DNA from 3 places in the Priestia sp. AB genome. Region 3 is predicted to be linked to each of the others. Evidence: riboswitches for the same ligand, from Rfam matches in the RefSeq annotation. Region 3 holds a riboswitch; each other region holds the start of a gene.
What was found. Region 3 has a riboswitch for cobalamin ahead of POF52_RS21065 ((2Fe-2S) ferredoxin domain-containing protein). Riboswitches for the same ligand answer to the same signal wherever they lie in the genome.

Region 1 (7,987 bases), on a different contig from region 3:
CAATGAAAAATCTTCTACAAGCTCCACCATGTATTCACTTTTATCACGCAGCGTTTGGCCAATTTCTTTTAACTCTTCTTCGTTCCAATTGTAATGGCCGCTTTCAAGCATATGGCCATATCCTTGAATCGTCGAAAGAGGTGTCCGCAAATCATGGGATATTCCCGTCATCCATTCTTCGCGAGTGGATTCTAGCTGCTTTCGTTCTTTTTCAGCTAAACTAAGTTGCTCCGCCATCTCATAAAAAGCGGTGATTACTTCTGAATATAGGCGATATTGAAAGCGTACTTTTCCATTCTTCCGAAAGACGCGCTTCCGCTCTTTTTCTGTTAGCACTTCTGAATAGTTTCCGCTTCCCATGCGCCCGAGCCAGCTGGTGAAGAGAAGTAAGGGTCCGCCGTAGCGAAAAGCGTTCCAGATTGAAATAGAGATAGTTGCTAAAAGAACTAAAGCAGCAACTATAACTGCGCCAACTACTGTTTTTTTAATAATTGAGTAGTCAGAAATAGTTTGATGTTTGTTAGGGGTATGAAAAACCCATGAATAATTTTTCTTTGAATCATGAAAAATTGTAGCTGTAGATTCATATTTATCTTTTTCTATTTTGCGGGAAATAATGTCTAAAGGCTCATACTGCTGTTTTTTTTGGGACATTCGAAAGGAAGAGACAACTTCGCCTTGGTTATTAATAACTTGCAGAGAAGCACCTTTACTTAATAACTGCTTTTCTAATTGAGGTACTTTTTCCGTTATTGGAAGGCCGCCTTGGCTGTAATTTTTATATAAATCGTATAGCTGGTCTTTTAATTTATTTTTATAGCCTAGTATGTAATATGTGGGTTGTACAAGAAATGTGTCCAGTTCTGTGACGATATGATAGTCTCGAAATTTTTTCTGTTTTTCAATATCGAGAAGTTGAGCAACTGTATAATGCTTAGGGATATTCTTAGGAGTATTGACTTCTCCAATTACATCTCCTTGTTTGTTCAGTACTTGGTACCATAATCCTTCTTGTTTCAACCGTTTTTCTAAATCTGCTGAAATGGTTGCTTTCCCATTTTTAACTGTTGTGTCCGTAGTTAATACGCTAAGTGATCCAGAGGGCAAGTCTCTTTTGATGTCTTGCTTTGTAAGGTAATAGCCTAGAAATATTAAAGCACAAAAAAGAATGCAGCAAACACATGCAATAACTGCGATAAACTGAAATGAAAAATGAAAGGTCAACCTTCTTTTAATTGATTTCATATCGCTTTTCCGTTCACTAATTTATACCCAAGACCTCGTACCGTAACTAAATGTTTTGGACTGCTAGGATTATCTTCGATTCGTTCTCGAATTCTTCGAATATGTACAGTTACTGTATTGTCGTCTACAAACTGATTATATCCCCAGACGGCTTCAAGCAGCTGTGATTTAGAAAGAACAATATTCATATTTTTACAAAAGTGAAGAAGCAATAAAAACACTTGTGCGGGGCAAGAAACCGTTTGACCGTCCACAATGAGTTCTCCTGCCGATTCATCTACAGTAAAACGATCAAACTCATAGCGATTTGAAGATTGTGGTTCCGTTCTTATAGAAGTTCCTTCAGTCAGCGCTTGCTTTCTGCGCAGCCGTGCTTTAATTCGTGCTGCAATTTCTAAAGGATTAAACGGCTTAGTTACGTAGTCGTCTCCTCCCATGGCGAAACCCGTTAGTACATCCAAGTCGGATACTTTGGCTGTTATGAATAAAATATACGCGTTTGAGAGCTCACGAATTTTAGGACAGATATCAAATCCGCTTTGATCGGGAAGCATTACGTCCAACAAAATAATATCAATTGTTTGATTATGTAAAACATCCAGCGCTTCTTGAGCGGTGTGAGCTTTATAAATTTGGTTGAATCCTTCTTTTTTTAATACTGTCTCCAGCATTTTGACGATGGCAATTTCATCATCAACTAGCAATATAGACGCATCTTCCAACGTAAATCACCTCTGTTTCATTTCATACGTATTCGATTTTAGCATAAGAACATTACGAAAAGATTAACAAAATTGGAAAATGTTAAGGAAAAGATAATCTCCTGGTTATTTTCTTGAAAACTTCATTTCATATACTATATGCACAGACACATAGTAAAGGAGTTAAAAGGATGAGTAATGATTTTAGGCGGGTTAAAGTAATTGATAGTATGAGAGGATTCAGCTTGTTTGGTATTTTACTAGCGAATATGCTGATTTTTCAATATGGCATTTACGGAAAGGATATGATTCATCTCTTCTCGCTATCACCAAGTGATTCAGCAGCCTATGTCTTTTTAAAAGTTGCGGTAGAGGAAAGTTTTATGCCGATTTTCACCTTTTTATTTGGCTATTCAATGGTAAAGATGAAAGAAAGCTTAGAAAGAAGGAAGCTAGGCGTAAAAAGGCATTTCTTTCGCCGTTTTCTTCTACTTCTAGGGTTTGGCTTACTGCATGGAGTGTTTTTATGGGAAGGAGATATTCTTACGTTTTACGGAATGATGGGAGTATTTTTACTACTTTTCTTCTTAAAGCGTAAAGCCAAAACACTTTTGGTGTGGGCATCGATTTTGCTGGTCCTTACAGGAGCAGCCGGATACGGTTCATTAAACGATAATATGTATCTTCTTAGTGATAAACAAACGCTTACGACATATGTAAAAGATACGATTCATGTGTATGGAAGCGGAACTTATGAACAGATTAAAGACCACCGTAACAATGTTGATCCGATGAATGTGGCAGGATATAAATTTGCTTTTGCCTTCTTGTTTACACCATTTATAATGGGCGCTTTGTTTTTATTTGGTATGTATGCAGGAAAGAAAAAATGGTTTTACGACGTTTCAGCTAATCAAAAACAGTATGGCCGTTGGGCGGCTGCGCTGATTCCGCTTGGCTTGCTGTTAAAAGGAACTATGTACCTGTGGCCGGATGCTAATTGGGCTGGTTCTACACATATGTTAGGTGGGAGTCTTCTATCTCTTGGTTATATTGCAGGCTTTGCTTGGCTATATGCGAAATACGAGAAGTCATTTTTGATAAAGGCTTTTGAAAGTGTAGGCAGGATATCGCTTAGTAATTATTTAATGCAAACGGTCATATGCACGACGATTTTTTACGGTTATGGATTAGGTTATTTCGGAAAACTCGGCATGATTGCAGGGATTTTTGTCTGCATAGGTATTTACGGAATTCAGCTTATCGGCAGCTATATGTACGTACAAAAATTTCAAACTGGACCGGTGGAGAAGCTACTGCGTATATGGACAAATTTTTCTTGGAGTGGAAAGCCCAAAGAAAAAAAAGCTTTACCGGCGGAAGTAAATCATCCTTTTGTTGGATGATAGCAGTCAAACTTATTTAAAAGGAGATTTTGGAAATGTGGGCTATTAGTGTAAAAGAGTTTCAAAGCTTATTTAAAAGTATTAAATCAATTATCGTTATTTTAATCGTATGCGGTGCTTCCTATGGAATAGCCCATATAGTTAGTCAACTTGGAGGTCAACTGACGAGTGCACAGATTCAAGATGGAGCCAACGGGGGAATTTTGGTGATGCTTCTCGGGTTCGGACCTTTATTTATTTCAAGTCTTTCTCATAATGTTATTAATCAAGAAATTAAAACAAGAACAGCAAGGTTTTTAGTTACCAAAACATCAAGAGAGCGTATTGTACTAGGGAAATTCTTAGGTATTTGCTGTTTCTGGCTTGTTTGTATCTCTATTTCATTTCTACTGATTGCGTTTATTTCGCATCATTTTTCTTTTTATATATTTTTAGAGTGCCTGCTATTTACCGTTTGTATCATTTCATTTGTTTTAATGCTTTCAGCTTTAATGCCAAGCCCAACTCATACTATGTTTTTATCAATTATTTTATCGTTTGTTCTACCGGTACTGAGTGGATGGAGCATATTTTCATCAAAAGCGTACATTGCATGGTTTAAGTATGTGACACCCTACTACTATTTAAAGCTGGAGAAAGGGTATCTAACAGTTCTTCTTATTTTTGCAGCACTTTGTTTAGGTACGGCACTTTGGAGTTTTAAAAGGAGAGAAGTATAATATGTATGCTATTGAAACAAGTAAGTTAACTAAAAAATATGGATCTAATACAGTTGTTAACGGTATTAATTTACAGGTGCCACAAGGAGAAATTTACGGGTTTTTAGGAAGAAACGGTGCGGGAAAGTCTACATTTATTAATATACTTACCGGTGTTTCATTTCCTTCAGCAGGAGAATTTACGCTGCTGGGACAGAGTGATATTGATTTAGACCTTCAGAAGAAAATAGGTGTGCTTCCTGACTGTGCTAACTTTTATGATGAGATGACGGCGCTCAATCATTTGCGCTATTTTTTAAAGATAAACGGCCAACGTTTTTCGAAAGAACACTGTAGTAATGTACTGAAGAAAGTAGGATTAGAAGGACATGACCATCAGAAAATTGGAAAGTTTTCATTTGGAATGAAAAAGAAGTTAGGAATTGCTCAAGCAATTGTAACAGACCCAGATCTTATCTTTTTAGATGAACCAACTTCTGGAGTAGATATTGAATCTGCTCTCCACATTCATGAACTAATAAGAGAACTCCAAAATCAAGGCAAGACGATTTTTATGACGTCTCATAATTTAAATGAAGTTGAGAAGATTTGTACGCGTGTAGCGATTATGAAAAATGGGGTCATTTTAATAGAAGGTACAATGGAAGAGCTGCGCTTTCAATATCAAGCGAAAAAAACGGTGATGATCAAACATGATCCTTATCCAAACAGTCAAAAAGAATACATTCAACAGTTTTTCCGTACGTTGAGTCCCGAAGTTGAATACCATCGCATGTACACAAAAGTGATGCTTCAAAAAGAAAGAAATATTCCTCTTATTATTCGCGAATTGATTCAATGCGGCATTGACATTTATCAAGTTCACGTCGAAGAACCTTCTTTAGAAGAGATCTTTTTGCAAAAAAATATTGTGGATCACTCACAGGTGAGTTAATGGGCGAAAGGCGTTGATTTACTATTGAGCCTGAATACATTATTTATAAATACCAGTTAGGAAGCTTCTGACAAAAACATGTTCATTTTCTCAAGAAACTGATAAGATAGCTAATGACATTTAAAAATAAGAAAGGATTTCGATTATGTTATCAGCTATTAATTCAGTAGATTATACCATCTTCCAGACGGTGAATCAGTATGCCTCACACGTAAAGCCTCTAGATTCGCTGATGGTATTCTTTGCAGATTATGCCCAGTATGTACTTATCGTTTTACTCGGCTTGTTTTTACTTATTAATAAAAACGGCAGCCGTGTTGTAGCATTTCAAGCTTTGTGTGCTTGTGCCACAGGAGTCATTATCAATAAAGTGATTAGTTTATTTGCTTATCGAGATCGTCCGTTTATCTCTCACCACGTGAATCAGCTTATTGATCACGCCGCAAATTCTTCATTTCCAAGCGATCATGCTACATCTGCATTAGTTATCACTTTTACCATTTGGCTGCATTTCAAACGTTCAGGGCGCATGTGGGTTGTCATGGGCGTACTCATTGCCTTTTCACGCGTATGGGTTGGCGTTCACTATCCATTCGATGTGTTAACAGGAGCCGTTTTAGGCTGCGTGCTGGCGCTGTTTATTCATTATGTTATTTTTAATACGAAACTGATGAGAGCTATTACCAACTTGTCTATTTTTCGGAAATCTGCTTATGACGAACAGTCTCAATATTATTAAGAAAAAGTCGCAAATACGCGGCTTTTTTTATTGGGAAATTTTTAATGTATTTAATACTTGTTTTTTAAAATTAAATTGTGTAAAATTAAATTACAGAAATGATAAATAAAAAACTTTTAATAAAATTAATGAAAAAGAGGAGCGGTTTATACATGAAAGCTTTATACGAAACAACAGTCGTTAACACAGGTGGAAGAACAGGAGAAGTTCACTCTTTAGATAACATCTTTAACTTAGACGTTGCAACACCTCCAGCGCTTGGTGGAGAAGCAACAACAGCAACAAACCCAGAGCAGCTGTTTGCAGCTGGATACAGTGCTTGTTTCAACAGCGCGTTAGAATTTATGTTAAAAAAACATAACGTAGAAATCAAAAGCAGTGAAGTAAAAGCTACTGTTCAGCTGCTTCCCGATAAAGCTGATCAAGGAGTGAAAATTGGAGTAGCGCTTGAAGCTCATATCGAAGGTTTAGATTTAGAAACAGCGAAAAAATATGTAGACCTAGCTCACTCATACTGCCCGTATTCAAAAGCAATCAGCGGTAACGTAGACGTAACGGTAGAAGTAGTTTAATTGCTTTAAAAAGCCCTGCTAAGCATGTAAAGTTTAGCAGGGCTTTTCTATTTGAATTTTCTCTATTCATTTGTAAGCGGTACTAGTATAATGAAGAAGAAAATGAATTATTCGCACAGTTTAGGTGCTCTTACATAGCGTAAGAGGTAACAGGGAATCGAGTGCAAATCTCGAGCGGTCCAGCCACTGTAAGCAGGGAGTTTTCTATCTTATCGTCACTCAAAACGGGGAAGGCGGTAGAAAATGATGATCTCAAGCCAGGAGACCTACCTATTCTGTACACTTGACTCTTCTAGGAAAGAGGCGGTGTATCAAGGTACGCAGTGAGCAATTGCTGTTTATTTTCATATGCCGACACATCCTCAATTTCTATAGAATTGAGGCTTTTTTACGTTTTATTTTAAAAAAAGGAGTGTAGGAAATGGAAGGTTTATCAGTTTTTTTACTTGTCTTTTTATTAGGAATCAGGCACGGATTGGATGCAGATCACTTAGCTTTTATTGATGGCCAAACTCGATATAATTGGCGAATGGGCAGCCGTTTTGCCCCGTGGGTCGGAACGCTGTTTTCACTAGGTCACGGAGGAATGGTGGCCGTCACGGCCGGGGTGCTGGGCGTAGTGATGAAGAATTTTACGTTTCCATCGTATTTCGATCATTTTGCATCTTGGGTATCCATTATCTCTCTCTTTCTAATCGGGACATTAAACACATATCATTTGCTTCGAACCAAAAATAAAGAGGAAGAGTTTCAGCTGAGCGGGTTAAAAGGGAAGTTTATTCCAAAAATCGCAAAAGGAACAACGAATCCTTTTTTAATTATTCTTGTAGGAGCATTGTTCGCTTTAGCAGCCGAAACGGTCAGTCAAACGGCCGTGTGGTCTCTAGCTGTAGGGAACGCAGGCAAGTATACGCCGCTTTTGTTGGGACTAGTGTTTATGTTTGGTATGATGCTAACAGATACAATCGATTCATTGATTGTACATAAAATGGTGAATGAATCGAGTAAATTTGGACAATCTGCTTCTCGCTTGATGGGCTGGGTTATTGTTGTCCTCGCGTATGGTGTGTCGTTCTATTTAGCATTCACTTTCTTTAACCCATGGGCCGAAGTAAACTTTGAAATGGTTGGCGTTATTCTGTTTGTTTTTTTAGTGTCTATGTTTGTTTTTGTGAGTGTGAAGTCAAAAGGGAAAAATATTAAAATAAATGTCAATTAGTCAAACGAAAGCTTTAATCTGTTGAAGATTGAAGCTTTTTTGTATGAATTTGTTGAAGTTTATGGCTATTTTCGGTCGGTTATGAATAAGTTAAAGTATTATCTGTATTTAAAGGATGGAAAATTGTCTGAAAACCATTATAATTAAGGATAATTTAAGATCGTTATGTGAAACGTAGAACATAGTTATACGTACGATAAATAAAAGCATTTAATGCAAGCAGCAGGGGTTGTTTGGAGGAGGAATTGATTTGAGTCAGGTAATGGTAGAACAAAATGTATTTAGTTATTTAAAAGAACACGAACAAGAGATGCTTGAAGATTTAGTCGGATTTGTGAAAAAAGAATCACCGTCCTACAGCAAAGAGTTAGTAGATCAGTGTGGAATGTATCTAACGCAGCTATTTCAAAAGCGTTTAGGGGTAGGGTACGAAATCATAGAAGAAAAAGAAG
Region 2 (7,987 bases), on a different contig from region 3:
CATCAAGTCCTTGTTTGATTACGTTAAGTAAATAGTCATTTTCTTCTTTCGTTTTCACAGCCAAACGGATATAGCGTCCATTTAAAAATGGAAAGTTTTCGGTATGACGAGCTACCACGCCATGACTTGCCAAATAGACAAGCCATTCGCGCGTTTTAATAGAAGACGGAACGCTGCAAAGATAATAGTTTGTTTGAGAAGGAGAAACCAAAAGCCCCCATTCCTTTAGTTGACTCAAGATTCGTTCCCGTTCTTGTTTAATATAATGTACGGTTTCTTTTACAAAATCTTTTTCATCCACACATATCATGCCTATTTGCTGCGACAATCCATTTACACTCCAAGGAGGCTGCTTTTTAGCCATCTTGCTAATGATTTTTTCATTTGCCAAAATATAGCCAAGACGAAGCCCGGCAATATTAAACATCTTTGTCATGGAACGCACAACAATGATATGCTCATAATCCAGAATAAGAGAATCAAATGAAGGCTGATGTTCGACAAAATCAATAAATGCCTCATCAATCATTAAGTATGTACCATGATGGGCAGCAGCTTTTACTACTTTCATCCATTCCTCATGACTATACATAACGCCCGTTGGATTATTTGGATGACAAATCCACAGTACTTTTATGTCCGGAAGAATGCTCATAATCAACTCTATATCCCAGCTCCAGCCATTTTCTTCAGCTAAAGGAACGTATGTCACTTCACATCCATAAGCTTTACTTGCCTGTTCATATTCAACGAAAGTCGGCTGTACAATCCCTGCTTTCTCTCCTGAAAATAACGAAGCAATAAGGAAAAACGCTTCAGCGGCGCCATTTGTAGGCAGCACTTGAGCAGCTGAAACATGATGATGAGCTGCAAGTTTATTTTTCAGCTCCGTTACTTGAGGGTCAGGATAGCTAAACGCTGCACCCTTGAATTCGTTCCACTTTTCGTGAAGCACAAGGGGAGCCCCTAAAGGATTTGTATTCACGCTAAAGTCTTTTATATGCGACAAATTCTCGGCCCCTATTGCTTTTAAAAAGACATTAGGATTAGCTCCATGTGTAGGTAATAGCACTAATAACTCCTCCTAACAAAAGATATAATAACCACGTAGCATAGACCGTCCTTTTCATAATGAAAACAGCTTGTTCAATATGACCGGCTTGCAGAGGAATGAGTGGTTCACCCATTTTTGCACGATTAGATTCTATGCCTTTATATGTATTAAGCCCGCCGAGTTGAATACCTAACAGAGCAGCCACTGCGCTTTCCCCGTATCCGCTATTTGGGCTGGGATGTTTCTTAGCATCACGCTTAATCAAACTCGTTACATGCCCAAGAGAATACTGGCTTTTTGCTACATTAACAGCCGTCATCACCACTGCAGTTAACCGGCTTGGAATATAGTTTAATACGTCATCGGTTTTTGCACTAAAGTAGCCGAACAGAAAGTAGCGGTCATTTTTGTACCCAACCATCGAATCACATGTGTTAATAGCTCGGTAAAAAAAGGCTAGGGCTCCTCCTCCTATAAATGCATAAAAAAGCGGAGCTGTAATACCATCACTTGTATTTTCAGCCACGGTCTCTACCGTCGCTCTGGCAATTTCTCCTTCTGACAAACGATCTGTATCTCGTCCCACAATCATACTTACTTCATATCTAGCTTTCTCCATATCTCCTAGCTGAAGCGGCTTTTGTACCTTATAGGCAACTTCGCTTAAAGAACGAGTGGATATAGTAGTCGCAATCATTACGCCCTCTACTAAAACACCTGCTATAAAATGAACTCCGTACAAAGCATGGAGGAACAAAAAGGGAACAGCTCCTGCGAGCACAGCCATACTTATCACAAGAAGCAATCCTTTAAATCGTTTTCCTGCACCTTTATTTAATCTAGAATCTATCCAATAAATCCATTTGCCAAACCAGCGAACGGGATGCGGCCAATTTTCAGGATCGCCTATAATTCGGTCAATTAGTAAAGCAATCGTCATGGCCGTCATGTGTGCAATTATCGCTTGTGTAATACTCATTTCTTCACCTCTTTCCCTTAAGTCCCTGCTCTAAGCTTATTTTCACCAGCTTGGCTACCGCTTGCCCTAAAGCGGTCATAGAGCCTGCATATTCATATAATGGTCCTTGCCGAGACGCTGCAACTGAGATGCTGTCCGTAGATGTTCCCGTAGCAATCGTCTTTGTAGCCGGATCTATGACACCCAGCTGTGACAGCGTTTTTGTTTTAGCTTCTGTGGCCGCAATAAAAAGCTGTAAAAACGCTGCATCCGTAAGCGTACCTTCCACGAAAAAAAACATATTAATTGTACCGGGAGAAGAATAGAACGGGACAGCTTCGTCAGCTGTAATATCTACTGCGTTTCCTACTCCAGCCGTTATCACGGAAGCTACTCTTACTCCGTAGCCTTCATAACAGTAAATCTCTCTTTCTTTTAACCAAACGGCTGTCATTAACCCTACGATTTGCTCATGGCGCACATTTTCTTTCATCAAATATTGCTCATACTCCAAAGAAGGAGTATCTGAATAATAGTCTTTGTGAACAAATCGATTGTAAAAGGTGTCCGTTTCCGTAATGCCTGTTCCTAAAACCCCTGAGCTGTATGTTTTATAAGAAGTCTCGGTTTTCATGATTAAAAGCGCAGGCCGTTCTTCAATTTTAAGATGTGAAAAGGGACCAATCCCCTTTTCAATTCGAACTGGAATATGGTCCCTCTTCTTATTTATTGTACACCTCAGGGTATACTGCTTTTGCTAAGTCCTCTAAGCCATCTACAATACGAGGTCCTAAGCGGTTGATTTTGTTTTGATCAACCTTCTCGATGTTACCCTCTTTTACAGCAGTCATGCTGCTCCAAGCGGGACGCTTCATAATCTCATTTTTATCTGCATCATACGTTGCGATAATAACGTCAGGGTTTAACTTAACAACTTGCTCTTCAGAAAACTTAACCCAACCCTTTTCACTAGCCGCTACGTTATCAGCACCGATCATAGTAAGCATTTCGTTCATGAACGTACCTTTTCCTGTTGTATAAATCTCAGGAGCTCCTGATACCTCTATCCATACTTTTTTACGATCTTCTTTTGAAATCGTTTTTGCTTTTTTCTCAATTGAAGCTACTTTTTCTTTCATGTCTTTAATTGTTTGATTAGCTTCTTTTGTTTTACCTGTTAATTTACCGATTTGCGTAATAGAATCATAAACCGTATCAAACGTTGTTGAATCTTTTACAACAAATACCGGAATACCCGCACTTTCAATTTGTTTAAATACTTCATCCGAAACGCCCATACTTGAAGCGTGTGCCAGCACTAAATCAGGATTTAAAGCAATAACTTTTTCCGCATTAACGTTCATATCTCCTACCTGCGCTTTTTTCTTTACGCTTTTAGGATAATCATCGTTGCTTGTAACACCGACTAATTCTTTTTCAAGGCCAAGGGCATATACAATTTCCGTATTACTTGGCATTAAGGAAACAATTTTCTTAGGCTGTTTTTTCAACGTAATTTCTTTATCACGCGCGTCTTTTACCTTCACTGGAAATGCAGCTTGTGACGTTTGTGCCGTATCTTGCTTCGTTTTTTTATCACTGTTGCTTTGGCTGCCTGCACCGCATGCAGCAAGTACGATGACTAACAGTGCAATAATGGAATACGAAAGCCATTTTTTCATCTAAATACTCCCCCTATATATTGTTCATTGTGAATACGAAACCTCCACGTTAAAGAAAAAGCAAATGATCATGCAAAAAGCAGCGCTATCCCGTTTTTCCGCTTTGACTATGTATACTGCTCGCCGGCAGCTTCAAAATAAAAAAGCTTTACTTTCAATTGAAAGCAAAGCAGGTAACGTCAAGATAAGCAGGAAAAGAATCCGTTCACTATACTTGATATGTATGTTCATTACCCTGCTTCACCCTTCCTCGAAGGTTTCACAGCTAACAATAAGGCAGGTCTCCTGACTTACGCACAAAGCGCTTACAGTGGCGGGACCGCGCTGGTTTTTCACCAGACTTCCCTTTTCACTCAATCTTTAAATTGAGACCTTATTGCTTTACGATTATTCACTTGTCCTAGTATACCCCACTCATGGAAAAATGGAAATAGCCATTCTCACAAAAAAAAGCTGCGAGAATGCTCTCGCAGCTTAAGGGATTAAAGAGTTGCTAAAAATTCACGGACCGCTTCAGGCGTTTTAGCATTTGCACTGTGCAAGTGTGCAATTTTTTCACCGTTTTTATATACAAGAAGAGAAGGAATACCCATTACATTGTTTTCAGCAGAAAGTTCTTCAAACTCATCCTTGTCAATTTTAAACCATGCTTTATCTGTATTTTCATCAACGATTTCATCAATGAACATATCCAAACGTTTGCAATCAGGACACCACGTTGTCGTAAAAATCCCAACGCTTAGTGTTTCGTTCTTAATTTGTTCGCGAAATTGTTTTTCTTCCGTAAATTGTTTCATTGTGTTACCTCCAGCATCTATTCGTTCCTTCTCACTATTCTATGGTAAGAAGTCTGACTTCATTATAAACGATTTTTTTATCGTTGTGCTAATGTTTCAGCTTATTTAGACCCTAACGGTTTTAGACGTAAAAAAATGCTAGCTTAAAAAAGCTAACATTTCGAAATCGCAGAATGTTGTGTCTATTATCAACTAAACCATTTAGGCGGCATGTTTCGGTTCCAATAAATTTTCCCTAAATCATAATGCTTCTGAAAATTATCTGCAGCCGCATGATAGTGAAAATTAAACCAGTATCCATCTTTTGGAGGATTTTCACGCCGTACATGAAATCGTATTAAGTCCTGACCGGTTTCCCGGTCATATACATGGAAAATCTTTTCACCGTAGCCAGCAGCAGGATGCTCGCTTATCTCGAGATTCTGAATTGACTGTTCACGTTCAGTGCCAATGTCGGTCAGCACTTCTTCAATTTTAGGTAACACTGCTTGACGAAATTCATCTTCAATGACAGGTCCAATTTTTGTTCCGAATTTTTCCACTGACTGTTTTTCAGCTGATTCCATTGCATACGTAACAAATGATGAAACGTCTTCATATTTTGGTTCTTCATATGGCAAATGAATATCTTCTATAACAGCTGTGACAGGAGTTGTTTCTCTTACATACCCTGCTTTATGTTGCTTGTCCGCTTTTGCATCATCAACGTATAAATATTCTGGTGGAGTGACAAGCCCAAATGTAAATACTGTAATAAATACAACTAGCATTCTTTTTATCCATCTAGGCATTCGTATCTTTCCTTTCTCATCTTTTCCCATATGGTCTTTTCATATCGTAAAATTCATTGTCATAACTCACTAGGTATTGTAACATACTTATTAATTTTTTACCTATATTTGCTTATTCATTTATGCTGCCTACGGGCATTCGAAGACTTTTTAGTTAGCACCTTCCTTCTTCTGTTTGAGGTTGTCACACCGAGCGGAAACCTATACAAGATATTCCTTTTTTGCTGGATGCTTAAACACAAAAGTATTTTTATGTTCAAAAATATATCATACTTTTATGAACTTTAGATGAAATTCATAAAAAAAACTTCCAAAACTTTTTAATTCCTAAAAGGTTTTGGAAGTCTTTTCAATGATCAGGATTCATTTTACTTTTTTGTTTATTATTGTATATCAATTGTCCCGTAATGAAATTTTGATGTTTTTCGTTTTTGTACGATAAATCCATGTTCTTCAAAACGGCTGCTTTTCCAATGATCTTTTAGCACGATCTTTTGTTTGGCTACTCTTTTTGCTTCTTGTATAGCCATGGGCGTCAGCGTGGTATACAGTGCTATTGCTTTAATACCGTTAATTCCATTCGATTCCTCAATTTGCTCTTGAAACATAGGATCAAAGTAGACAACATCAAAAGAATTATCTTCACAACACGCCAAAAACGATTCGAAATTTTGATGAACCACGTTTATACGCTTCATTGCATCGTTCAACTCTTGTACGTCACTTTCCCAATTTAAAAGTCCTTGTTTGACTAAATAAGCTACATAGCGGTTGCCTTCTAGTCCGACAACTTTCCCGTTTTTCCCTACCGCTGCGCTCGCCATCATACTATCCGATGCAAGACCAAGTGTACAGTCAAGCACGCTCATTCCTTTTTCCAAACTAGCAGCTTCAATAAACGGATCACGTTCTCCTCGCAGCCATCTCTTCACTCTAAACATAGCGGAATTTGGATGAAAAAAAATAGGTTCCTCTTCATTTTGGACATGCAATTCTACTCTATTCTTACCGACAACCAGCACGTCTGCAGCTTGAAGATTCTGAAGATCTGCAACGGATTTCTTCTCTCTTGTTACAAAAGGTATACTTAAATCAGCAGCTACTTGTTTGGCTTTTACAATCATCTGTTCATTTGTTCGACCAGCAGTCGTAACAATCACTTTCATAACTCCCCCTACACTGTTTGGCTATTTACATAAAGAAAAAGGATGCCGATAGACATCCTTTTTCTTATAAAGTATATGCGATTTTTCTCTAAAAATCTATATACTAGATGTGACAAAAGCAGGACATTTTATGAACAGTGCTGCTTAAAACCATTTAAAATGTTTTCAAAAATAACTTCTAACGGCTGACCTTCAATTTCGTGTCGAGGAATAAAATGAACGACTTCTTTTCCTTTTAAAAGCGCCATAGACGGTGATGAAGGCTCAATGTCCCCAAAATATTCACGCATTTTAGCTGTTGCTTCCTTATCTTGACCGGCAAAAACTGTTACCACTTGATTTGGTTTTTGCTCAGACTGTAAATACGCTTGTGTCGCTGCAGGACGTGCTAAACCAGCAGCACACCCACAAACTGAATTAACGACAACAAAAGTTGTTCCTTCAACATTTTCCATAAAATCAACTACTGCTTCTTCTGTTGTTAATTCTTCATAACCAGCTTGAGTTAATTCTTGACGCATTGGTTTAACTAACTGACGCATATATTCTTCATATGCCATTGACATATTAACATTCCTCCTAACAATCATTCACGCTAAAAGCATACTATAAAAACCAGGAAAAATCTAGCTACTCACTCTTCAAATCCTCATCGTTGTCCCGTTCTCCTTTTTCATTTGACAAAAAAAGATCAAAACCGGGTCATATCATCTAAGTTTTTTCCATAAAAATGTCGATTTTTACTATTAATATTCCATTTTTTGTACTATAGTAGTAAATAGTAGTTTAGTAGAAAGGATTTTCAAATTGAACCAGCGATTTAAACCGAACCAAAGATTTAAGCCAAACAAACGATTTTATGCATTTCTGTCTTTAGTGTTAGTGATTGTCGCTTCTTTGTTTTTTATTACAGAAGCCAAAGGAAGTGAATCCGCTTCATCTCAGCAAGTCTTAGCATCTACTGCATTGCCGCTGAAAGAAGCTGCATCTTCAGCACAGCCTGAGAAGCTGCTTAATACACTTCACCATAATATGTATGTAGGAAATACGGTGAACGATCAAAATCAAGCTCTTACACAGCCTGTTTATCTTACGTTTGACGATGGTCCAACACCTGATACTCTTCATATTTTAGATGCTTTGCGTCAATATAACGTAAAAGCAACTTTCTTTATGTTAAAGCATCAAATTGACGCTCACCCTGAAATTGCTAAAAAAGTAGCACAAGAAGGTCATGCCATCGGCTGTCACGGCGTCTCCCATGATATTCATGTCATGTATAGTGAAGACGGCGCTGCGCTAAAAGAAATGCAGGAGTGTCAAGCAACAGTTAAAAAAGTAACCGGTGTTGACAGTAAGTTAATCCGCGTTCCTTACGGCAGCGTTCCTTATTTAAAAGAGCCACACCGTACAGAGTTGCTAAGCCACTTTAAATTATGGGACTGGAATGTAGACAGTGAAGACTGGGCACTTCGTTCTGCACCTAGAATTATTCAAGGCCTTGAACCTCATATTCAAGGGGTTAACTCTAATGGAAGA
Region 3 (7,987 bases):
CTAAAGCTGAAGATGTTCATGATATTACTTCGTACAAAGATTTTGTTGAAAGCTTACGTTTAGATTACACCGATGGTTCAGGTAAAAGGCCGTTTCCTGAAGAAGGATCGACGTACGGTGTAATCAAATTCAAATCGCAAGCGGTAAGCCATGTTGATATTCCCTACGGAACTGTGTTCGGAGGAAAAACAACAGACGGACCTCCATGTACGCTTAATGGGTTTACAGGATCTCGAAACGGGGAAACCGTTCCAGAGTTCAAATTTGATAACTATTATCCACCAGCAAACGGAGCGGAACTATACCAAGTGGTAAATGGGGAAGAAGTACTTTTAGCTACCTATGTGGCAGAAGAAAAACGATTTGTGCCAGCGATTGCTAAACCAATGTAAAGGAATGTTTTTTTTATGATTCGAAAAGGTTTGTATGCAGCATATAATGAACGAGACTACGAATGTTATGAAACGGAAAACGGGTGTGTAAAGCTGATTAGCTATGATAAAGGCGATGTAGCAAATGGATTCATTCCATATAATGACACGACTTTTACAAAAGAAGTTCCTCGTGATGCTGTTGAAGAAGTGTTTTTTGTAGCTACGTATGCTACTTATCAAAATGAAACGTTTGGTGTGTCAGATGCTTCTGATCGTCGAGTGCTTTTGACCACATCTGAAAAAGAAAAAGCTGATAAATATCATTTTCAACGAACGGATAAATATCTATACGAAAAACATGTGTTAAAAGAAGAAGTGAAGTTAATGGAGAAAAAAACTCCTTACTCATAAGACGCCATAACAAAAAGAGGATGCACTCGCATCCTCTTTTTTATTTAATCAATTTTCTTGAAGTGTTTCTGTTCGTATTATCATTTGTACGAAGGAAGGTAATGCCAAGACCGATTAATCCTCCTACAATAGCAGGAACTACCCAGCCGAGACCCACTCCATACATAGGTAGAATCGATGTAAACAGATCGTTTACTGCCGCAATTTTGAATCCAGCAGCATTTAAGCCATCAAATAAACTAACGATAAACGTGAACAGAAGGCTTACTTGGTAAACTTCAGAACGTCCTTTAAATAAAGGATGTAAGAATGTTAAAGCAATTAACACAATAGCTAACGGATAAATAGCTGTTAAGACCGGAACCGAAATAGCGATTAATTCCGTTAAACCAAAGTTTGCTACAACAGCGCTGAATGCTGATAAAATGACAGCAATCAACTTATAAGAAACCCTTGGAAACAGCTTATGGAAGAAAGATGAACAAGATGTTACAAGACCTACACTTGTTGTTAAACAAGCAACGGTAATCATCAGACCTAAAAGAATTCCTCCATAAGAGCCAAAGTAGTAATTTGATACTTCAGCCAAAACCGTACCTCCGTTATCAAGACGTCCAAGCTCTGATACGCTTGAAGCACCCATATAGGACAATGCACTATAAATAAGAGCTAAAATAACGGCAGCGATAGCCGTAGCTTTTGCACAAATTGTGATGATTTGTCGGTTAGTTTTTGCTCCTTTTTCTTTAATTGCATTAATAATAATAATTCCAAAAACAAATGATGCTAGTGTATCCATTGTTAAGTAGCCTTCTTGGAAGCCTTTAAAAAATGAGTGTGTTGTATAAGCTTCGCTTGGTGCTTCAAATTTTCCAATTGGGTTCACAACGGCTACAACTACCAATATTCCAATAAACGTTAATTTAATAGGTGTTAAAACTTTCCCTACTAAATCGACAATTTTCGCAGGATTTAGCGAAAAAAAGCAGGTAATAGTAAAGAAAATTACCGTGAAAATGATAAGGGGAAGATGCCCTGGATTTTCTGATAAAAAAGGCTTAACGCCAATTTCGAACGAAACGCTTCCCGTTCTTGGCATCGCAAAAAGCGGTCCGATTGCCAAGTATAAAATCGTAGTAAAGATAATACCGAAAGCTGGGTGTACGCGACTAGCTAAAGACTGCAAATCCTCTTTTCCGGAAAAACCAAATGCGAGAACGCCTAGAAGAGGCAGACCTACACCCGTTACTAAAAATCCAGCGTTTGCTGACCAAATATTGCTTCCAGCAGACTGACCTAACATTGCAGGGAAGATTAAATTACCTGCGCCGAAGAATAGGGCAAAAAGCATAAAGCCAATAACCACTATAAATGAAAAAGGAACTTTGTTTGACACGTTAAAACCTCCAAAATTATAAATGCTTTTTATTATCGTGTTGAATAATTAAAATTTTCAGAATTTTATATTCGAATAATAAAAATAAACATGTATCGTATTATACTAACCTAAAATGCATATTTCAATATAAAATTTTATTTTTTTAATTTATTCGCTGAAATAGCAAAAATAGAAAAATACTTAGCAAAAAAATCTCAATATACAACAATTATTTGATATGATAAAACAGAACCGTGGCTTTTAAAAATTCGCATGTGCGGCCTTACATCCTTTTAGTAAAGAACTGTTTACATAAGGTGCTGTAAGGATGTATATTTATACACGGTTCGCGGAACTGCATATGCTCGATGGATGAAAGTCAACTGTGCGAAAGGAGCAAGAAAGTGAAAAGGTTAGGTCTAGCAACTCAGATTCTAATTGGACTGATTTTAGGCGTAGCTGTAGGTGCTATTTTTTATGGAAGCGATACAGCCATTTCTATTTTACAGCCGGTTGGAGACATATTTATTCATTTAATTAAGATGATTGTGGTACCGATCGTGATTTCAGCATTAATCGTAGCGGTCGCAGGAGTAGGCGATATCAAAAAATTAGGTAAGCTTGGCGGAAAAACAATTCTTTATTTTGAAATTGTTACAACCATTGCTATTGTAGTGGGGATTATTGCCGCGAACTTATTCCACCCTGGTGCAGGGGTTGATATGGGACATATTGAAAAAAGCGATATTTCTCAATATGAGACAACGGCAAAGACGTCTGAAAGTACAGGGATTGCTCAAGAGCTTCTTCATATTGTTCCGACAAACGTCTTTCAATCGGTAGCAGAAGGCGATCTTTTACCAATCATTTTATTTTCCGTACTGTTTGGTGTAGGCGTAGCTTCGATTGGAGAGAGAGGAAAACCTGTTTTAGCCTTTTTTGAAGGCGTCTTGGATGCGATGTTTTGGGTAACTAATTTGGTGATGAAATTTGCTCCAGTAGGTGTATTTGCACTTATTGGTGTTAATATTATAAAGTTTGGTGTCGGATCACTTATTCCATTAGGAAAATTAGTGTTCGCCGTTTACTTCACCATGATTTTCTTTGTGCTTGTGGTTCTTGGAATTATTGCTAAAATGGCTGGAACAAGCATGTTTACGCTCATAAAAGTGTTAAAAGACGAGCTGCTTCTTGCATTTACAACGGCAAGTTCAGAAGCCGTTTTACCTTCTCTTATCAAAAAGATGGAAGACTTCGGTTGTTCTAAGTCGGTTACATCGTTTGTAATTCCAACGGGCTACACGTTTAACTTAGATGGTTCAACCATTTATCAGGCGCTGGCATCGCTGTTTATTGCTCAAATGTACGGCATCGACCTTTCCATTATGGATCAAATTCAGCTCCTTTTTGTGCTAATGTTAACCTCAAAAGGAATGGCTGGTGTACCAGGGGCATCGTTTGTAGTTGTACTTGCTACACTTGAATCTATGGGCTTCCCTCTTGAAGGCATGGCATTTATTGCAGGAATTGACCGCATTCTTGATATGATGCGCACCACAGTTAACGTAGTAGGAAATGCTTTAGCTGCAATTGTGATGTCGAAGTCTGAAGGCGAATTTGATAAGCAAAAATCATTAAATTACACAAACGAATTAAAGAAATCAAACATAGCTTAAAACAAACAAGCCGGGCAGCTGCCCGGCTTGTTTTGTTTGGAGCTGACTGTTATCTTTTTTGAAACATATGGTAAAATAAAAGAAATGAGAGACAAAGGAAGTGTCATAATGACGGAAACTGTTCAGTTAATTAAAAAGCTTGTTTCGATTCCCAGTCCTTCTGGAAATACAGAAAAGGTAATTTCATTTGTCGAAGACTATGTAAAAGAGCTAAATATTCAAACGTATCGCAATCGAAAAGGAGGCTTAGTCGCTTCTATTCCCGGTAAAGATACAGATCACCACCGCATGCTGACGGCTCATGTCGATACATTAGGTGCTATGGTAAAAGAAATCAAATCGAGTGGACGTCTGAAAATCGACTTGATTGGAGGGTTTCGCTACAATTCTATTGAAGGAGAATATTGTGAAATTGAAACTTCATCAGGAGAAGTATTTACAGGAACCATCCTTATGCATCAAACATCTGTTCATGTGTATAAAGATGCAGGGAAAGCTGAGCGAAATCAAGAAAATATAGAAATTCGATTGGATGAAAAAGTACATAGCGCAGAAGATGTTCGCAGCCTTGGAATTGAAGTCGGCGACTTTGTTTCGTTTGATCCTCGTGTAGAAATAACAAAAAGCGGTTTTATTAAATCTCGTCATCTCGATGATAAAGCAAGCGTAGCTTTATTGCTTCAGCTCATGAAAACAGTTCAAGAAGAACAGATCGAACTGCCATACACTACGCATTTTCTCATTTCAAATAACGAAGAAATTGGATACGGAGGAAATTCGAACATTACGCCTCAAACAGTAGAATACTTAGCGGTTGATATGGGTGCTATGGGAGATGGACAATCTACCGATGAATACACCGTGTCTATTTGTGTAAAAGATTCAAGCGGCCCATATCATTACGGTTTGAGAAAGCATTTGGTGGAGCTAGCTAAGCAGTATGATATTCAGTACAAATTAGATATTTATCCGTTTTACGGATCAGATGCTTCTGCTGCGATTCGTGCCGGACACGATATCGTACACGGCTTAATTGGTCCAGGAATTGATTCTTCTCATGCGTTTGAGAGAACGCATCAAGATTCATTAAACCATACGTATAAGCTTCTCTATTACTATGTGCAGTCGAACATGGTTCTGCTTTAAGAAAGGAATATTTAATTAGTGTATTTTTATGCAAAGGAAAGAGCAGAAAGGGATTGTGATGTCTGTACTTTCCTTTCTTAAAAAAGTACAATACTGCTTAAACCTTTTGTACATTTTGTTCATTTACAGAAGTTAAAATGTTTTTAAATTTTTAAAAGTTTCTTGTGACAAGTTTTGTAGAATGGGTTTTCAAAAGGAAATGGTTTCGTCATAATGTGGATATAGCGATCACTACAATAATCGGAGGCGAATCTTTTCATGTGGGTACTGACGGTATATGCTGGAAAAGAAATGAAAATGTTTGAATTTGATACTGAAAAGCAGGCGAGAGAAGCTTTTGCCAAAACAAATGGCTGTAAAGTTCTTTCAGAAGTCGTGTATTATAACGATCCTCATTTAACATTAGTTGCTATATAATGAAAAAACAAGAGCTGGCTTTATGCTCTTGTTTTTTTATAGATGCTTGTATCTTTCGAAAAGAATAGAGTTGAAATAAAAAAAAATGTACGCTATGATATGGTAGTTACTTCTATTATTCTGATAGTTTAAAAGGTTCATATATATCAAACAGCAACAGTAAAGATGCCAAGAAGGCTTAATAGGGAAACTGGTGAAAGACCAGTACTGCCCCCGCAACTGTAAGTGTGGACGAACGAGTATAACCACTGTGGAAAAATCACGGGAAGGTTCTCAAGTAGAATGATACACAAGTCAGGAGACCTGTCTTTATTGTGAAGTTTCTATTTCTCCGGGGAGCGGGAAGGGAAACGTTGGCTTAAAGTGGCATTCGTGTACACTCTTATTCTGACGTTTTACCCGCTCGCATATTAGCGAAGCGGGTTTTTCTCATGTCGTAAAACTACATATCGTGCAAAAAAGGTGCGCAATGTTTACATTGCGTTAAATGGGAAGTCTGGTGTGAAGCCAGCGCGGTACCCGCCACTGTGAAGATGAGCTGATTGCATATGCCACTGTATTCGGGAAGGCGCAGTCAAGTGATGAATCGAAGTCAGGAAACCAGCCTTTTTTTAATGCGAAGCTTACCCTACGGGATATAGGTGGAAGTGCAAAAACTTAGTTTGAATTTTTCTGCGCCTCTATCATTGATAGAGGCGCTTTTTTTAGTAAAGGAGCGAATGAGTGTGACGACGTGGAACTTAAATGGAACAAAACATCACGTATTGATTTGTAATGGAAGCAGCTGTATGAGAAAAGGTGGAGAAGAAGCCACCCAAGCTATTCGAAATAAAGTGACGGAACTGGATTTGGATGAAACGGTGCATACAACGCGTACACGCTGTAACGGACGATGCAAAGATGCTCCTGTAGCTATTGTGTATCCTTCAGGAGACTGGTACAAGCAGGTCACTGAAACCGTGGCTCACCGGATTGTCGAAGAACATTTAGCAGGAGGCTGCAGTATAAAGGAATCGCTTATTTATGAATATGATCAAAATGGTTTCGTTTCTCCGGAAAACAGTGACTCCATAGAAGGAATTGATAAAGTAAAAAGTAACGCATAAAGGAGGAGCTAGCATGAAAGGTAAACTGTTAGTTATCGGATTTGGGCCGGGAAGCTTTGAACATATTACACAGCGAGCAAGAGAAGCCATTCAAGAAAGTGATATGATCATCGGTTACAAAACCTATGTGGAATTAATTCAAGGACTGTTAACGAATCAGCAAATTATTAGTACGGGAATGACCGAAGAAGTAAGCCGTGCACAAGAAGCTGTAAAGCAAGCTGAAGCAGGAAAAACCGTGGCTGTCATTTCAAGCGGAGATGCAGGAGTATATGGAATGGCAGGCCTTGTGTATGAAGTGTTGATTGAAAAAGGCTGGAAAAAAGAAACGGGCGTAGAGCTGGAAGTAATTCCTGGCATTTCGGCTATTAATTCATGCGCATCCCTCCTTGGAGCGCCCGTGATGCATGATGCTTGTACAATTAGTTTAAGTGACCACCTTACGCCTTGGGAACTAATCGAAAAAAGAATCGAAGCAGCTGCACAAGCAGATTTTGTAGTGGCTTTTTACAATCCAAAAAGCGGAAGACGAACAAGACAAATTGTTGAAGCACAGAGGATTCTATTAAAGTACCGTTCTCCTGATACGCCTGTTGGTCTTGTGAAAAGCGCTTATCGTGACCGTGAAGAAGTCGTAATGACCAACTTAAAAGACATGTTAAATCATGAAATTGGCATGCTGACTACCGTTGTTGTCGGGAATTCATCTACGTTTTTTTACGACGATTTAATGATTACACCGCGCGGATATCAGCGGAAATATACCCTTAACCAAACGGAGCAGCCGCTAAGACCGCATCAGCGACTTCGAAAAGAAGCGGAACCGTGGGCTCTCGATCAAGAAGAGACTGTAAAGCAAACAGCTTCAGCTATTGAAGCAGTTCAGACCATACCAGAAGAAACAGCAACTTCACGAGCTCTTGCAGAAGAAGCGCTTCAAGCAATTTTAGGTGAACCTACTTCTGCGGTCGTACATCAGCCAATACAGTCTATTTTCGAAGTGGCGGTTAGTCCAGGACTTGCAAATAAGAAATTCACGCCTGTTCAAATGACAACACTAGCAGAAGTTGTTGGTGAAAAAGGTACGATGGAGTATACACCTGACCATCAAATCAAACTGCAAATCCCAACGACTCAGCCAGATGTGATTATTAAAAAGCTCCAAGCAGCTTCCTTTTTACTATCTCCGGTCGGAGATGTGTTCACAATCAAAGCGTGTGATTTTTGTGACGGAGAAAAAAGCGATGCTATTCCACATACGGAAGAATTACAAAAACGCCTCGGGGGAATGGACATGCCAAAAGAGCTGAAGCTTGGTATTAATGGATGCGGTATGGCCTGCTATGGCGCAGTTCAAGAAGATATCGGCATTGTCTATAGAAAAGGTGCGTTTGATTTATTTTTAGGAGCTAAAACGGTGGGACGCAATGCGCATTCAGGTCAAATTGTGGCGGAAGGCATAGCACCTGATGACATTGT

Region 1: it holds a riboswitch for cobalamin, as region 3 does, so the genes downstream of both, POF52_RS23180 (HoxN/HupN/NixA family nickel/cobalt transporter) here and POF52_RS21065 ((2Fe-2S) ferredoxin domain-containing protein) in region 3, are expected to answer to the same signal.
Region 2: it holds a riboswitch for cobalamin, as region 3 does, so the genes downstream of both, POF52_RS12245 (ABC transporter substrate-binding protein) here and POF52_RS21065 ((2Fe-2S) ferredoxin domain-containing protein) in region 3, are expected to answer to the same signal.

What each region holds. Positions count from the first base shown of each region.
Region 1 is NZ_JAQMYN010000009.1:93,300-101,286, reverse strand. It holds gene POF52_RS23215 (sensor histidine kinase) at 1-1,245, opposite strand, end outside; gene POF52_RS23210 (response regulator transcription factor) at 1,242-1,967, opposite strand; gene POF52_RS23205 (DUF418 domain-containing protein) at 2,138-3,352, shown strand; gene POF52_RS23200 (ABC transporter permease) at 3,388-4,071, shown strand; gene POF52_RS23195 (ABC transporter ATP-binding protein) at 4,073-5,005, shown strand; gene POF52_RS23190 (undecaprenyl-diphosphatase) at 5,151-5,744, shown strand; gene POF52_RS23185 (organic hydroperoxide resistance protein) at 5,897-6,316, shown strand; cobalamin riboswitch at 6,422-6,604, shown strand; gene POF52_RS23180 (HoxN/HupN/NixA family nickel/cobalt transporter) at 6,738-7,535, shown strand; gene POF52_RS23175 (M20 family metallopeptidase) at 7,765-7,987, shown strand, end outside.
Region 2 is NZ_JAQMYN010000003.1:502,647-510,633, forward strand. It holds gene cobD (threonine-phosphate decarboxylase CobD) at 1-1,072, opposite strand, end outside; gene cbiB (adenosylcobinamide-phosphate synthase CbiB) at 1,047-2,033, opposite strand; gene POF52_RS12240 (adenosylcobinamide amidohydrolase) at 2,038-2,646, opposite strand; gene POF52_RS12245 (ABC transporter substrate-binding protein) at 2,735-3,694, opposite strand; cobalamin riboswitch at 3,953-4,085, opposite strand; gene POF52_RS12250 (thioredoxin family protein) at 4,177-4,491, opposite strand; gene POF52_RS12255 (YpjP family protein) at 4,680-5,282, opposite strand; gene POF52_RS12260 (class I SAM-dependent methyltransferase) at 5,666-6,442, opposite strand; gene POF52_RS12265 (BrxA/BrxB family bacilliredoxin) at 6,577-7,014, opposite strand; gene POF52_RS12270 (polysaccharide deacetylase family protein) at 7,256-7,987, shown strand, end outside.
Region 3 is NZ_JAQMYN010000007.1:154,983-162,969, reverse strand. It holds gene POF52_RS21095 (hypothetical protein) at 1-392, shown strand, start outside; gene POF52_RS21090 (hypothetical protein) at 408-785, shown strand; gene brnQ (branched-chain amino acid transport system II carrier protein) at 826-2,181, opposite strand; gene POF52_RS21080 (cation:dicarboxylate symporter family transporter) at 2,568-3,839, shown strand; gene POF52_RS21075 (M42 family metallopeptidase) at 3,948-4,985, shown strand; gene POF52_RS21070 (hypothetical protein) at 5,244-5,402, shown strand; cobalamin riboswitch at 5,549-5,727, shown strand; cobalamin riboswitch at 5,846-6,025, shown strand; gene POF52_RS21065 ((2Fe-2S) ferredoxin domain-containing protein) at 6,128-6,508, shown strand; gene cobJ (precorrin-3B C(17)-methyltransferase) at 6,522-7,987, shown strand, end outside.